3 regions of the Adlercreutzia sp. ZJ154 genome follow, and region 3 is predicted to be linked to each of the others. Evidence: predicted binding sites of a transcription regulator. Region 3 holds the regulator's gene; each other region holds the start of a gene.

Region 1 (4,132 bases), on a different contig from region 3:
GGGCTTGGTATCAGCTGATGCGCAAAAGCGTATGCAACTAAGTCTTTGTCGCGCTTGTAGTCTTCATCGTCTGTTTCGTTGCGATGCTTAAAGCTGCTTACGTCTACATCTTGAAAACCCAACGATTCCAGCGCACCCACAGCATAGCGAAAGTTATTACGCTGGGTATTGCGCACCATCGATGCCGCCACAGCCATACTGGTAACAGCCAATTGCGAATTGAAAGAGTCGCTACACGCATTGAACCAATCTGAATTCCAAGGCACTTCACAAATAGCCTCTATTTCATGACGCGCACGACCCGCATCATGCTTAAAAGGCGAGAGAAACTTTATCTGGCGCTTTTCCTGAACTTCAAATTGAGAAGATGCCATATTGCCTCTGCTTCCTAGAAAATTGTATGAAGTAAGCCTACCACTTGTAAGCTGCATTCGTACTTCAGATATATTTCCTATGCAAAAGGCACGACCATGCCGCTCAACATATCAAGCGAAATTGTAAGCACGCCACCAAAAAAGCAAATAAAAAAGCGGAACCCTGCCGTATCTGGCAAGGTTCCGACATTAAAAACAACGTGCAGTAGTGCGCCTGCGCAATTTACGCCTGCGAAACGCGCCTACGTAGTGCGCCTATGCGATTTGCGTCTGCGAAACGCGTCTGCGCAATTTACGCCACGCAATTTACTTCATAAGGGCGCTTATTGCTTGGGCGAATGCCAGCGGATCGTCTATAGGCAAGCCTTCTACAAGCATAGCCTGATCGTACAAAATGCTGGTGTAAGTTTTCACCTTGTCGGAATCGCCGCCTTCTTGCGCAGCTTTCAGAACCTCAAACACCGGATGCTTTGCATTCACTTCCATTACTACCTGCGCCTCGGGAACGCCCTCTTGGCTGCCGGGCTGACTTTTCAGCATTTGCGACATCTGCAGACTAACCGCACCCTCGGTGGTAAGCACCACAGGCGCATCGGTTAGGCGCGTAGACACTACTACTTTCTGCACTTTGCCATCTAGCGCCTCGCGCATCGCATCAAACAGCGACGCATTCTGCTCGGTGGCTTCCTCGGCTTCTTTCTTCTCTTCCTCGGTAGTAAGACCCAAATCTTCGCCGCCAACATTCTTTAGCTGCCACATGGTTGGGGCTTCGTCGCCCTCGCCGGTGCCCGGCTCTTCAAATGCACCCAGCGCCATCATGCAGAATTCGTCCACATTTTCGTCGCACAGCAACACGTCGTAGCCTTTTGCAAGCACCGTGGTAACTATGGGCATTTGCGCCAAGCGCTCGCGCGAATCGCCCGCAGCGAAGAAAATGGAGTCTTGACCTTCGGGTGCCGCCGACACATATTCAGCCAGCGTTACCATGCGCTTTTCCTTAGCCGACCAGAAAATTAGCAAGTCAGCCAGCACATCGCGCGCCTGCCCATACGTTGAATACAGGCCGTATTTCATGGTGCGCCCAAATTCCTTGAAGAAGCCCTCGTATGCCTCGCGATTGTCAGACAGCATGTTCGCAAGCTCGGTCTTAACCTTCTTTTCCAAGCGACGAGCAATAGCGCGCAACTGCCCATTGTGCTGCAGCGTTTCGCGGCTAATATTCAGCGTAAGGTCAGCCGAATCTACCACGCCACGCATAAAGCTAAAGTAGTCGGGCACAAGCTCTTCGCACTTATCCATAATAAGCACGCCGCTGCTATACAGCGCCAACCCCTTCTTGTAATCCTTCGACCACATATCCCACGGCGCGTGCGCCGGCACAAACATCAGCGCATCGTATGTAAGCGTGCCCTCTGCATGCAGGCTCATGGTGCGCAACGGGTCTTCAAAATCGTGGAAGTCGGTCTTGTAGAATTCGTTGTATTCCTCTTGGCTAACCTCAGATTTCTTGCGTTTCCAAATTGGAATCATGGAGTTGATTGTTTCCAGCTCAGTGTAGTTTTCAAACTGCGGCTTGTAGTCATCGCCCGCATCGTCTGGCTTCGGAAGTTCGCGGCTCTTAGTTACTTCCATCTGAATTGGGTAGCGCACATAGTTACTGTAGCGCTTGATAAGCTCGGTTAGACCGTATTCGGTGGCGAAAGTGCCATAGCGCTCGTCGTCTGAGTCGTCTTTCAGGAACACTATTACGTCGGTGCCGTGTTCGGCGCGCTCGGCTGGCTCTATGGTGTAGCCATCTATGCCGTCGCTTTCCCAAGCCCACGCCTCGTCGGAGCCGAACGCGCGAGACACCACTCGCACGCGCTTGCCAACCATAAATGCGCTGTAAAAGCCAACACCAAACTGACCGATTATGTCTACATCGGTCATATCGGCAAGACCCTTACCACCATCCGCTTCGCCTTCGCCAGCAGCTTGTTCGGTCTTAAATTCGAACGAATCGCTATGTGCAATTGTGCCCAAATTCTTGTCTAGGTCGTCTTTGTCCATGCCGATGCCGTTATCTGACACGGTAACGGTGCGTTCGTCTTTGTTATAGCCCACCAAAATTGCCAAATCGGCACGATTTATTTTGCACGAATCGTCGATTAAGCTGCGGAAATACAGCTTATCCACCGCATCTGACGCATTCGAAATAAGCTCGCGCAAGAATATCTCGCGATTCGTATATATGCTGTTAATCATAAGATCGAGCAGCTTTTTACTCTCGGTTTTGAATTTCCTCATCGTCTGCCTTTCAGCTTTAGAATTTCTACTCTATATTGTTTTCCGCATTTTAGCACTCTAATGCCTAGAGTGCTAATTCCGCATTGCGATATCGCCCAGCAAACGGCTAGATTGCAATACAGTAACGGTGGTGCAGGCAGGCGCTTGCACACTTAGGTGCCCCCTAGAATGAAGTCGTGTCAATACAGTGTTTCAAACGACCGCAAAGCAAAATGAAAGGGGCACTTCCATGAAGGGCAACACAAAGCTTGTTAATAAACTGAACGACCTTCTAGCGGACGAATTAACCGCCATCAACCAGTACATGCTGCACGCCGAAATGTGCGAGGACTGGGGCTATACAAAGCTATCCCAGAATTTCAAAACCCGCGCAATTACCGAAATGCATCATGCCGAAAAGCTGATGGAGCGTATTTTGTTCCTAGAAGGCAAACCCATCGTTTCTAATCTGAACGAAATGCACATTGGTGCCACTGTGCCAGATCAGGTAGACAACGACCACGATCTGGAAGAACATACAATTAAGAACTACAACGATGCCATAAAGATGGCTAGCGAAGTTGGCGACAACGCAACGCGCGACGTTCTGAAGGATATTCTGATGGACGAAGACCGCCACGCAGATGAACTAGAAGAATTACAGGATCAGATGGAGCAGATGTCTCTGCAAATATTCCTGTCCACCCAAGTGTAGGGCTAGCGTCGCACGTTGGCGCAGCCCGTTTATGTGGCGCACACAGCCCGCGGCACACAACCTGCAATGCACAACGTGTAGTGCGCATCCCGCGGCACACAACCCGCAATGTACAACGTGCGGTGCGCAGCCCACGATGCATCATCTCGTTGATGCCGATGGTTCCATCCTCGCGAAATGGAAGGTTTTCCAGCGTTCCCTTATCCTGTAAAGTGTCCATAGTGGCCGTTGCCTTTCTAATGAATCGGTTACTTTCACAAAAACGACTCTAGGCAATGGCCACTTCTATCTCAAAGTGACTCCTAAATGGCTCCTGCCACCAATTTTCAGCACACAATCAAAATTTTCCGAAAAAATGGTCAAAACTTCCGACTTTCCATGGTGAAAAACGTGAAATTCTGCCTACTAGTACACTGGCATCTCCTGTTTGCCCAGTGTTCTCCACAATTCAGGTTGGCTATGCGGCATGCCGACCATGGAAAGTCGGAAGTTTTGACCATTTCTCTGTCTGTTTTTGCCTAATTGACTAGAAAAGAGGCTTACGCAAGCTTTGGGGTTCGCTTGCGTAAGCCTTTGAGTTTAGAGTCTGCAATACTGATTACTAATTTACTAATCGCGCGGCTTACGAGCGTGAACGCGACGGTTCTTGCGACTGTTCGTAAGCACAAGCACCGCAGTCGCCCCACACGCCACCGCCAAAAGTGCACACATAAGAGCTGCGTTCATATCGCCTGTCTTCGCAAGCTGGCTTAAAGCGCCGCCCAAAGTACTTGGCACG
Region 2 (4,132 bases), on a different contig from region 3:
AAAGATTCGTGCAATTTAGTGCTTTATAGGGGTTGAACATGCAGATTGCCGATATATACGAGGCGTGCAAAGATGCAACTGCAAGTTTTGTGCATAACGCTGGGTTTACGCATGTTGTTATAGGTCTTTCTGGTGGTATAGATTCCAGCTTAGTAGCCGCAATAGCTGCAGATGCGCTGGGTGCAAACAATGTGCATGGGGTGCTGCTTCCGGGTCCTTATTCTAGCGATCATTCCGTAAGTGACGCAAAGCAGCTATCGGAAAATTTAGCAATAGACGCTATAACCATTCCAATTATTGAACCCTACAATGCTTTCGCGAAAAATATCTCAGACGCTACTGCGTCGCCTTTTGACGGCTTAGCATCTGAAAACACACAGGCGCGCTGCCGCACAGTGGTGCTTATGGCGCTTTCCAATATGTATGGTTGGCTTATGCTGAACACTGGTAATAAATCGGAAGCTGCCATGGGCTATTCAACGCTGTATGGTGATGCGGCGGGTGCTTTTGCGCCTATTGGTGGTATATACAAGACGCAGGTATATCAGATGTGTGAATGGCGTAATAAGCAGGCGCTAGACGCAGGCGAAATTGCCCCCATTCCGCGTAATGTAATAGAAAAACCTCCGTCTGCGGAATTGTCGGTGGGACAGTTGGATGAAAAGGCGCTTGGCATAGACTATAAAACGCTAGATACTATTTTGATAGAACTGGTTGAACATAATGCCGATGTGCAATCAGTTGTAAATATGGGTTTTTCTAAGGCTCGGGTGCAAAACATTTTGCAGCGTTTTGAGGCTAATGCGTTTAAGCGTGCTATGGAGCCGCCATATCCGAGCGTGCAATTCTATGAATAAGCACAGGTTTAGGTTATACCTTCGCGATGTGCCCATGAGCGGTACGGATTGGCTTGTGGATGCTGTTATAGCATTAGGCGCTTTTGGATTTGGTCTTCTTCAGATGAGCGCCTCGGCTAATCTAATGATTCCCGATGATTTTATACGGCGCTTGCTTGGGGTCCGTACAATAACGCTTTCCGGATGGGGAATATTAATGGTGGCGCTTACATGTATTCCTCTGACGGTACGCCGACGTCTTCCGTGGGTTGTGTTTGTGGTTACAACTTTATTGTGGGCGTTTTTTGAAATGCAAATGGGTGCCACAACGCTTTCGCTTGTAGGTCCACTAATTGCGTTGTTTACAGTTGCGTATGAATGCACCAAATATGAAGCCGCATTGGCAGGCGGTGTGTTGTTAGTAACAGTTGCGGGTTGTGCGTTTTTTGCTCCTACATCTTCACTTGCAATGCTTATGTTGGTGCAGAACACAGCCATAGTGGTGGCTGTTGCTTTTGCCGGGTTTGCTCTTCATGCTAGACAAGATTCTGTGAAGGCGCTGGCTGCTCGCGCTGCCGAAGCCGAGCGCACACGTGAAATTCACGCTGAAAAGCGCGTGGAGGAAGAAAGGCTGCGCATAGCGCGAGAAGTGCACGATATAACGGCACATTCGTTGTCTGCTGTAAGCATACAGTCGGCGGCGGCTGCTGCGCTTATACAGACAGATCCGGAGGCAGCCAAACACGCTTTAGACAACATTCGCAAAACTTCTAAAGATGCGCTTTCGGAAATGCGCGGCATGATTGCTGTTTTGCGTGATGGCTCATCAGATGCTGACATACAGCCCATGATGGGCATAGATGAATTATCTGGTTTGAAGGATTATTTGGAAGAGGCGGGATTGGCGGTATCGCTTCGCGTAGACGGGCGCAAAGATACTCTGCCGGCTTACATAAGTATGGCGCTTTATGGCATATCGCGCGAAGCGGCTACTAATATAGTTAGGCATTCTCACGCAAGCAAAGCGTCTATCAGCTTGACGATTAATAGTGATGTTGCAATGCTCGATATTGAAGATGATGGTTGCGGAATTAAATCAGATGCGCCGATGGGTCATGGAATCGAGGGCATGCGAGAGCGGGTAAAAGTCCTTGGCGGAACGTTCTATATATCACCCAGCAATACGGCAGGAACTAAGATAAGTGTACGTATTCCAGTGGCGCATGTAGATATTCACTAGGTGAAAACAATGGATGATAAACAAATTCATGTACTAATAGCAGACGATCAGGAACTTGTTCGCAGCGGATATCGGGCAATATTGGGAACGTATTCCGATATAGATGTGATAGGCGCTGCATCTGATGGGGACGAAGCTGTACGAATGGCTCAACTCATGCGACCAGATGTGGTGCTGATGGATGTACGTATGCCCGGAAAAGATGGCATAAGTGCTACGCGCGATATAGCGCACAACCCATTGTTGTCAGGCACGCATATACTTGTATTGACAACGTTTGATGTAGATAGATATGTCTACGATGCGCTAGAAGCAGGCGCAAGTGGGTTTCTTTTGAAAGATGCCGATCCTGATGAAATAGTGCATGCTATTCGCGTTGTTGCTGCGGGGGATGCGCTTATTCAGCCAAGTGTGATGCGCCGTTTGGTGGAAACATTTGCGGCTACGGGGAAACGAGCAGTATCTTTAGGGAATGCGGAGTCGAATGCTTTGTTGGCAACATTGACCGACAGAGAGCGCGAGATTCTTACATTGGTAGCGCGCGGGCTTTCTAACGAGCTTATCTCTAAAGAACTATTCATTTCGCCAGCTACGGTAAAGACGCACCTTGCGCGCATTATGTCGAAAACAGATTCTCATGATAGAGCACAGCTTGTGGTATTTGCCTACGAAAGTGGACTAGTTTGTCCGGGGACTTTGTAAGATTAACGTTATCTCTTGTAAAAAAATTCGCCTTTTAATTAGCAATCGGAGGCTTTGAGTGCTAATATATACACCACTTTAGCACTCGGTATTCTTGAGTGCTAATTTTTAGAATTAGATATTGGCTTAACTTTAGATTAAGAAACGTGACCAAAGAAGGAGTCAAACATGAATCTTAAGCCGCTGGGTGATCGTGTCATCATTAAGCAGGACGAAGCTGAAACTACAACAGCATCGGGACTGTTTCTAGCTGGTGACAGCAAAGAGAAACCGCAGACTGGCACCGTTCTTGCTGTGGGAGAAGGTCGTCTTGACAAGGATGGCAACCGTATTGAGGTGCCCGTAAAAGTGGGCGATCGTGTGGTCTATAGCAAGTATGGCGGAAACGAAATTTCTTGCGACGACGAGGAAGTACTAATTGTCCGCGCAGATGATATTTACGCTGTCTTTGCGTAGTTAATAAATAACCGAAAGGATATAAGAATATGGCAAAAGCAATTACATTTGAGCAGGATGCGCGTGCAGCACTTGGTGCGGGCGTAAAGAAACTTTCCGATGCTGTTAAGGTAACTCTTGGACCTAAGGGTCGCTATGTTGCGCTTGAGAAGTCTTATGGTGCACCTACCATTACTAACGATGGCGTAACTGTTGCTAAAGAAATAGAGCTTGAAGATCCTATTGAGAACATGGGCGCTCAGCTTGTACGCGAAGTTGCAGTAAAAACAAACGATGTTGCAGGTGATGGCACCACAACTGCTACCTTACTTGCCGACATTATTGTGTCTGAAGGTCTAAAGAACGTTACTGCTGGTACCGATGCGCTGGGCATTCGCCGCGGTATTGAAAAGGCTACCGATGCTGTTGTAAACGCCATTAAAGATGTTGCAACACCGGTTTCCACAAAAGAGCAAATCGCTAATGTAGGCACAATTTCTGCTGGCGATGCTGAAATTGGCGAAAAGATCGCTGAAGCTATGGATCGCGTTGGTCACGATGGCGCTATTTCGGTTGAAGAGTCGCAAACATTCGGCATCGAAATGGACATTGTGGAGGGCATGCAGTACGACCGCGGCTACATCAGCCCCTACATGGCTACCGATATGGAAAAGATGGAAGCGGTTTTGAAAGACCCTTACATCATGCTTACAGACCAGAAGGTCAGCAACGTGCAAGATTTTATTCCGCTGCTAGAAGAAGTTATGCGCAGCGGTCGTCCGCTGTTCCTAGTTGCTGAGGATGTTGATGGCGAGGCTTTGGCAACACTGCTTCTGAACAAACTACGCGGCACGCTGAATGTGGTTGCAATTAAGGCTCCTGGCTTTGGCGACAGGCGCAAGCGTATTTTGGAAGACAT
Region 3 (4,132 bases):
TGGTGAAACATCCGGTCACTGTGAAATTTCGCCGCGGATACAGCGAAGAGACAGGCGAGACAGCACCCGCTTTCGCCAAACATATGGAAGAGGCTGGCGCAGCTGCAGTATGTGTTCATGGTAGGTTTTCAACCCAGATGTATCGCGGTGTTTCTGATATGTCAACCATTGCTAGAGTTAAGTCTTCTGTATCTATTCCGGTTATAGGTAACGGCGATATCAAATGCGCCTCAGATGCTATACGCATGATCGATAAGACAGGCTGCGACGCGATTATGGTGGCGCGCGGCGCGCAGGGTAATCCGTGGATATTCACTCAGATTAAAGCAGCTTTAGATGGTGCTGCGCAACCGAGTATTCCTACGATGGAGCAGCGTATATCAATGGCGCGCCAACATGCACAGCTTTTAAGTCAGCGCGAAGGGCGCAATATTGTACGCATGCGCAAACATGCCATGTGGTATATAACCGGAATGCCTTTCGCTAGCGCCGCAAGAGGGCGCATTAATCAGTGTGAATCGTTAGAAGATTTCGAAGAGTTGTTTGATTCTTTACTGCATAGGACACATATCGTTGCGGAAGAGGGATAAGCATGCCACACGATCCTTACAAAGCTCTCTATATCCATATTCCCTTTTGTAAAAGTAGGTGCATCTATTGCGATTTCACAACAAAAGCCCAAGATAGTTCTTCCCCTGAAATAACAGAGTACTTTGAAGATCTTATATCAAAGATTCGCGAATTTTCCAAAGCAGGTGAACTGTCTTCAATTGAAACTGTTTACATAGGAGGTGGCACACCCACGCATGCAGGAAATGCAAACTTAACAAGTTTGTTGTATGCGCTTGGAATTAGCATGCATCTAACGCCTAGCGTAGAGTGCACCGTAGAGGCAAATCCAGAATCATTGGATGAACGAATGGTGGATGATCTGTGGGCGCTTGGCGTAAATAGGCTTTCGTTGGGTGTACAGAGTTTCGATGATAATTTATTGTCGTTAATTGGACGCGCGCATAATTCTGAGGAAGCCGCAAACGCAATACGTACAGCGCAGCGCAAATTTGAGAACATAAGCGTAGACTTGATGTGCGGACTTCCCGGGCAAACCCTTGATAGTTTTATATCAGATGCGCGCCAAGCGATAGAACTTGGAGTAAAGCACATAAGCATCTACCCACTTAGCGTAGAAGAGCATACTCCGCTAAATAATATGATTTGCGCCAATATGCTTCCCGAGCCTGATGAAGACTTACAAGCCGATATGATGGAAGAAGCCAGTCGCATTTTACGTCAAAGTGGGTTTTTGCATTACGAAGTAGCTAATTACGCAATACCCGGATATGAAAGCAGACATAATTGTTCATATTGGCAAGGAATTCCTTATTTAGGTATTGGATTTTCCGCCACCACTATGACCCAAAATGCTAGTCGGCGCATGCGAGTACAAGATAATCATGTAGTAGACGATCTGAATGCCTCTCAAATGGTGGCAGAAGATCTTATGCTTGCAATGAGAATGGCTAAAGGTGTATCAGATGATAAGTTGAATGAAGCTGCATTGATTCTTCCGCAAGCTATGCAAGCTTTTCAAGACTTGGCTGCAGATGGATTTTTGGAACATGCCGATAATAGATGGCAACCAACAAAGCGCGGTTGGTTGTGCGGCAATCATCTTTATGGAGCACTTTTAGATTTATCTAATCAATAATTAGCACTCTAGACCTTCGGCTGCTAAAATAAGACACACTGTATACAATAGTTTGAATTTTGGAAGCGAGGAAGATGCTCTCCGATAGGCGACAGCAGGTTTTACGGGCGCTCATAGAAGAATATATAGCTCATGCTATGCCCGTAGGGTCGCGAACCATAGTTGAACATTATGGTTTAGGTGTCAGTTCTGCTACGGTCAGAAACGATTTATCTGCCCTAGAAGACGAAGGTTACATCCAGCAGCCACACACATCTGCAGGACGCATTCCCACTGATGCGGGATATCGCGCTTACGTCGAAGAGCTAATAGCATCGGGTGCGCTTAAAGACGATCATCCACATCGCTCACTTGTAGAGCAATTGCGCAAAAGTGCCGATGTTTTGGATGAACTTATGGAGCGTACTTCTGCCGAACTTGCTCGTCTAACTGATTGTCTATCTTTGGTTTTACCGCCCGATGAAGGAGAAACTCATCTTCGCCAGATTTCACGAATGGGTCTTTCCGCATTGATGCGAAAACCGGAGTTTCAAGATTCGTCTACCTTATTACCCCTGATGGAAATATTAGAAGATGAATCGGTATTGCTTAGCGTATTCAATGACGAAGGGCAGCGCAGCGGCAATATAATGGTGCGCATTGGAAGCGAAAACGCATCTGCTGGGCTCTCTGGCGTTTCGGTTATTACCGGAGTATATGGTAGAGGATCTGCTCAGGGAATAGTAGCCGTTATAGGACCTACACGTATGGATTACACAGGCGTTATTCGTGCAGTAAGAGCAGCACGAGACGCAATGGGAGAGAATGGATAAAACACAATATGCCAACTGCTACGAAAGATCTATATGAAATCTTAGGCGTTTCTCGTGATGCAAATGAAACCGAAATAAAGAAGGCTTACAGGCGACGCGCTCGCGAATTGCATCCCGATGTTAATAAATCTCCAAATGCAGAAGATGAATTCAAAGAATTAAACGAGGCATACGATGTGCTCTCTGATGCATCTAAAAGAGCGCAATATGATCGTTTTGGTACCATTCCCGGGGCTGCCGGGGGAGGTAGTGGATACGTTGATTTTGAAGATATTTTCGGTGGCGGATTCGGTGGAATGGGCGATATATTCTCGTCTTTCTTTAGCGGCTTTGGCTCAAACGCTGCGCGTCAGGTGCGCAAAGATGGTCGAGATATGGGCATCGGATTAAAGATTACTCTGGAAGAAGCAGCTAAAGGTGTAAAAAAAGAGATCGTATACGATAGATTAGCACCATGCGCCGATTGCAATAGCACAGGTCTTGGCCCAGATGGCAAAAGCGTACAATGCCCTGAATGCGGAGGCACCGGACGCGTAGTTACAGTACAACGAACATTTTTGGGAGATATGCAATCGTCTCAGACTTGTTCGAAGTGTAATGGCACAGGCGAGAGCATAGAAGGCGCATGTGAAGAATGTGGCGGACAGGGTCGTATTCCAGATAGACAACGCGTTTCTGTAGAAATACCTGCAGGAATCCACGATGGTCAGCAACTCCGTGTTCCTAATTACGGCGAAGCGGGATTGCAGGGTGCGCCCTCTGGCGATTTGATTGTAACTATTCGCATGCAGCCGCATGAATACTACGAGCGTGACGGCGATAATCTGCATGCCCAAATTGATATTTCTATGGTGCAAGCAGCGCTAGGATCGACAGTTTTAATAGATGGCATTCTTGAAGACGAAGAAGTATCTATCAAAGTCCCGCACGGTACTCAAAATGGAGATGTTTTGCGCATTAAAGGTTTCGGCATGCCAAAGATTAAAAGCGATTCTCGCGGCGATCTTTATGCGCACGTATCTATCAACATACCTAAGAAGCTGTCTAAAAAAGAGCGCGAATTATTAGAAAAACTGGCTGAAGAAATGGGCGAAGAATACAATGAAGTAAAGTCGCCGCTACAAAAACTACGTGAGGCTTTCATTTAGTATGTCACTTCATCATTTTTTCTTAGACGATCAGGTGCTGGTAGATGAAACAGCCCCTGAGTTCGTATTGCGCCTTGCAGTTGACGACTTAAAACATGCGCGCGCATTACGCATAAAATGTCACGAGCATATAGCTGTTATAGATGCTACGCAAGATTATTTTGAATGCGAAGTTGTAAATTTCAATGGGTCTGAAATGATTGTGCGTATATGTCAACATGTACAAACCAATCTTCCAGCATGGAATATTTCTCTTGTGCAGGGCATCGCAAAAGCTGACAAAATGGATGATATAGTTCGCCATACAACCGAACTTGGAGTAGCGCGTATTATTCCAATGCAGTGTTCGCGCACAGTTGTAAAACTTGCAGGCGACAAAGCGAAGAAGAAAACCCAGCGATGGCTTACAATTGCTAAAAGTGCTGCTATGCAATCGGGTCGGTCTAGCATTCCTCATATATCTG

Evidence for each region. Region 3 encodes HrcA, which represses chaperone genes, less so after heat shock. Its sites were predicted from a motif close to TNTTAGCANNCNNNNNNNNNGNNTGCTAANA; they were not measured.
Region 1: htpG (molecular chaperone HtpG) is a predicted target of HrcA. The motif match lies at 2,708-2,738, and genes of this name have one in related genera.
Region 2: groES (co-chaperone GroES) is a predicted target of HrcA. The motif match lies at 2,815-2,845, and genes of this name have one in related genera.

The regions. Positions count from the first base shown of each region.
Region 1 is NZ_JAAKEF010000026.1:3,513-7,644, forward strand. Features, by position in the region: gene G7Y37_RS08585 (lipase family protein) at 1-374, opposite strand, end outside; gene htpG (molecular chaperone HtpG) at 681-2,660, opposite strand; gene bfr (bacterioferritin) at 2,890-3,354, shown strand; gene G7Y37_RS08600 (hypothetical protein) at 3,964-4,132, opposite strand, start outside.
Region 2 is NZ_JAAKEF010000025.1:18,327-22,458, forward strand. Features, by position in the region: gene hypB (hydrogenase nickel incorporation protein HypB) at 1-19, shown strand, start outside; gene nadE (NAD(+) synthase) at 39-857, shown strand; gene G7Y37_RS08550 (sensor histidine kinase) at 892-2,076, shown strand; gene G7Y37_RS08555 (response regulator transcription factor) at 2,086-2,778, shown strand; gene groES (co-chaperone GroES) at 2,947-3,234, shown strand; gene groL (chaperonin GroEL) at 3,264-4,132, shown strand, end outside.
Region 3 is NZ_JAAKEF010000001.1:144,283-148,414, reverse strand. Features, by position in the region: gene dusB (tRNA dihydrouridine synthase DusB) at 1-590, shown strand, start outside; gene hemW (radical SAM family heme chaperone HemW) at 593-1,708, shown strand; gene G7Y37_RS00690 (heat-inducible transcriptional repressor HrcA) at 1,783-2,520, shown strand; gene dnaJ (molecular chaperone DnaJ) at 2,529-3,668, shown strand; gene G7Y37_RS00680 (16S rRNA (uracil(1498)-N(3))-methyltransferase) at 3,670-4,132, shown strand, end outside.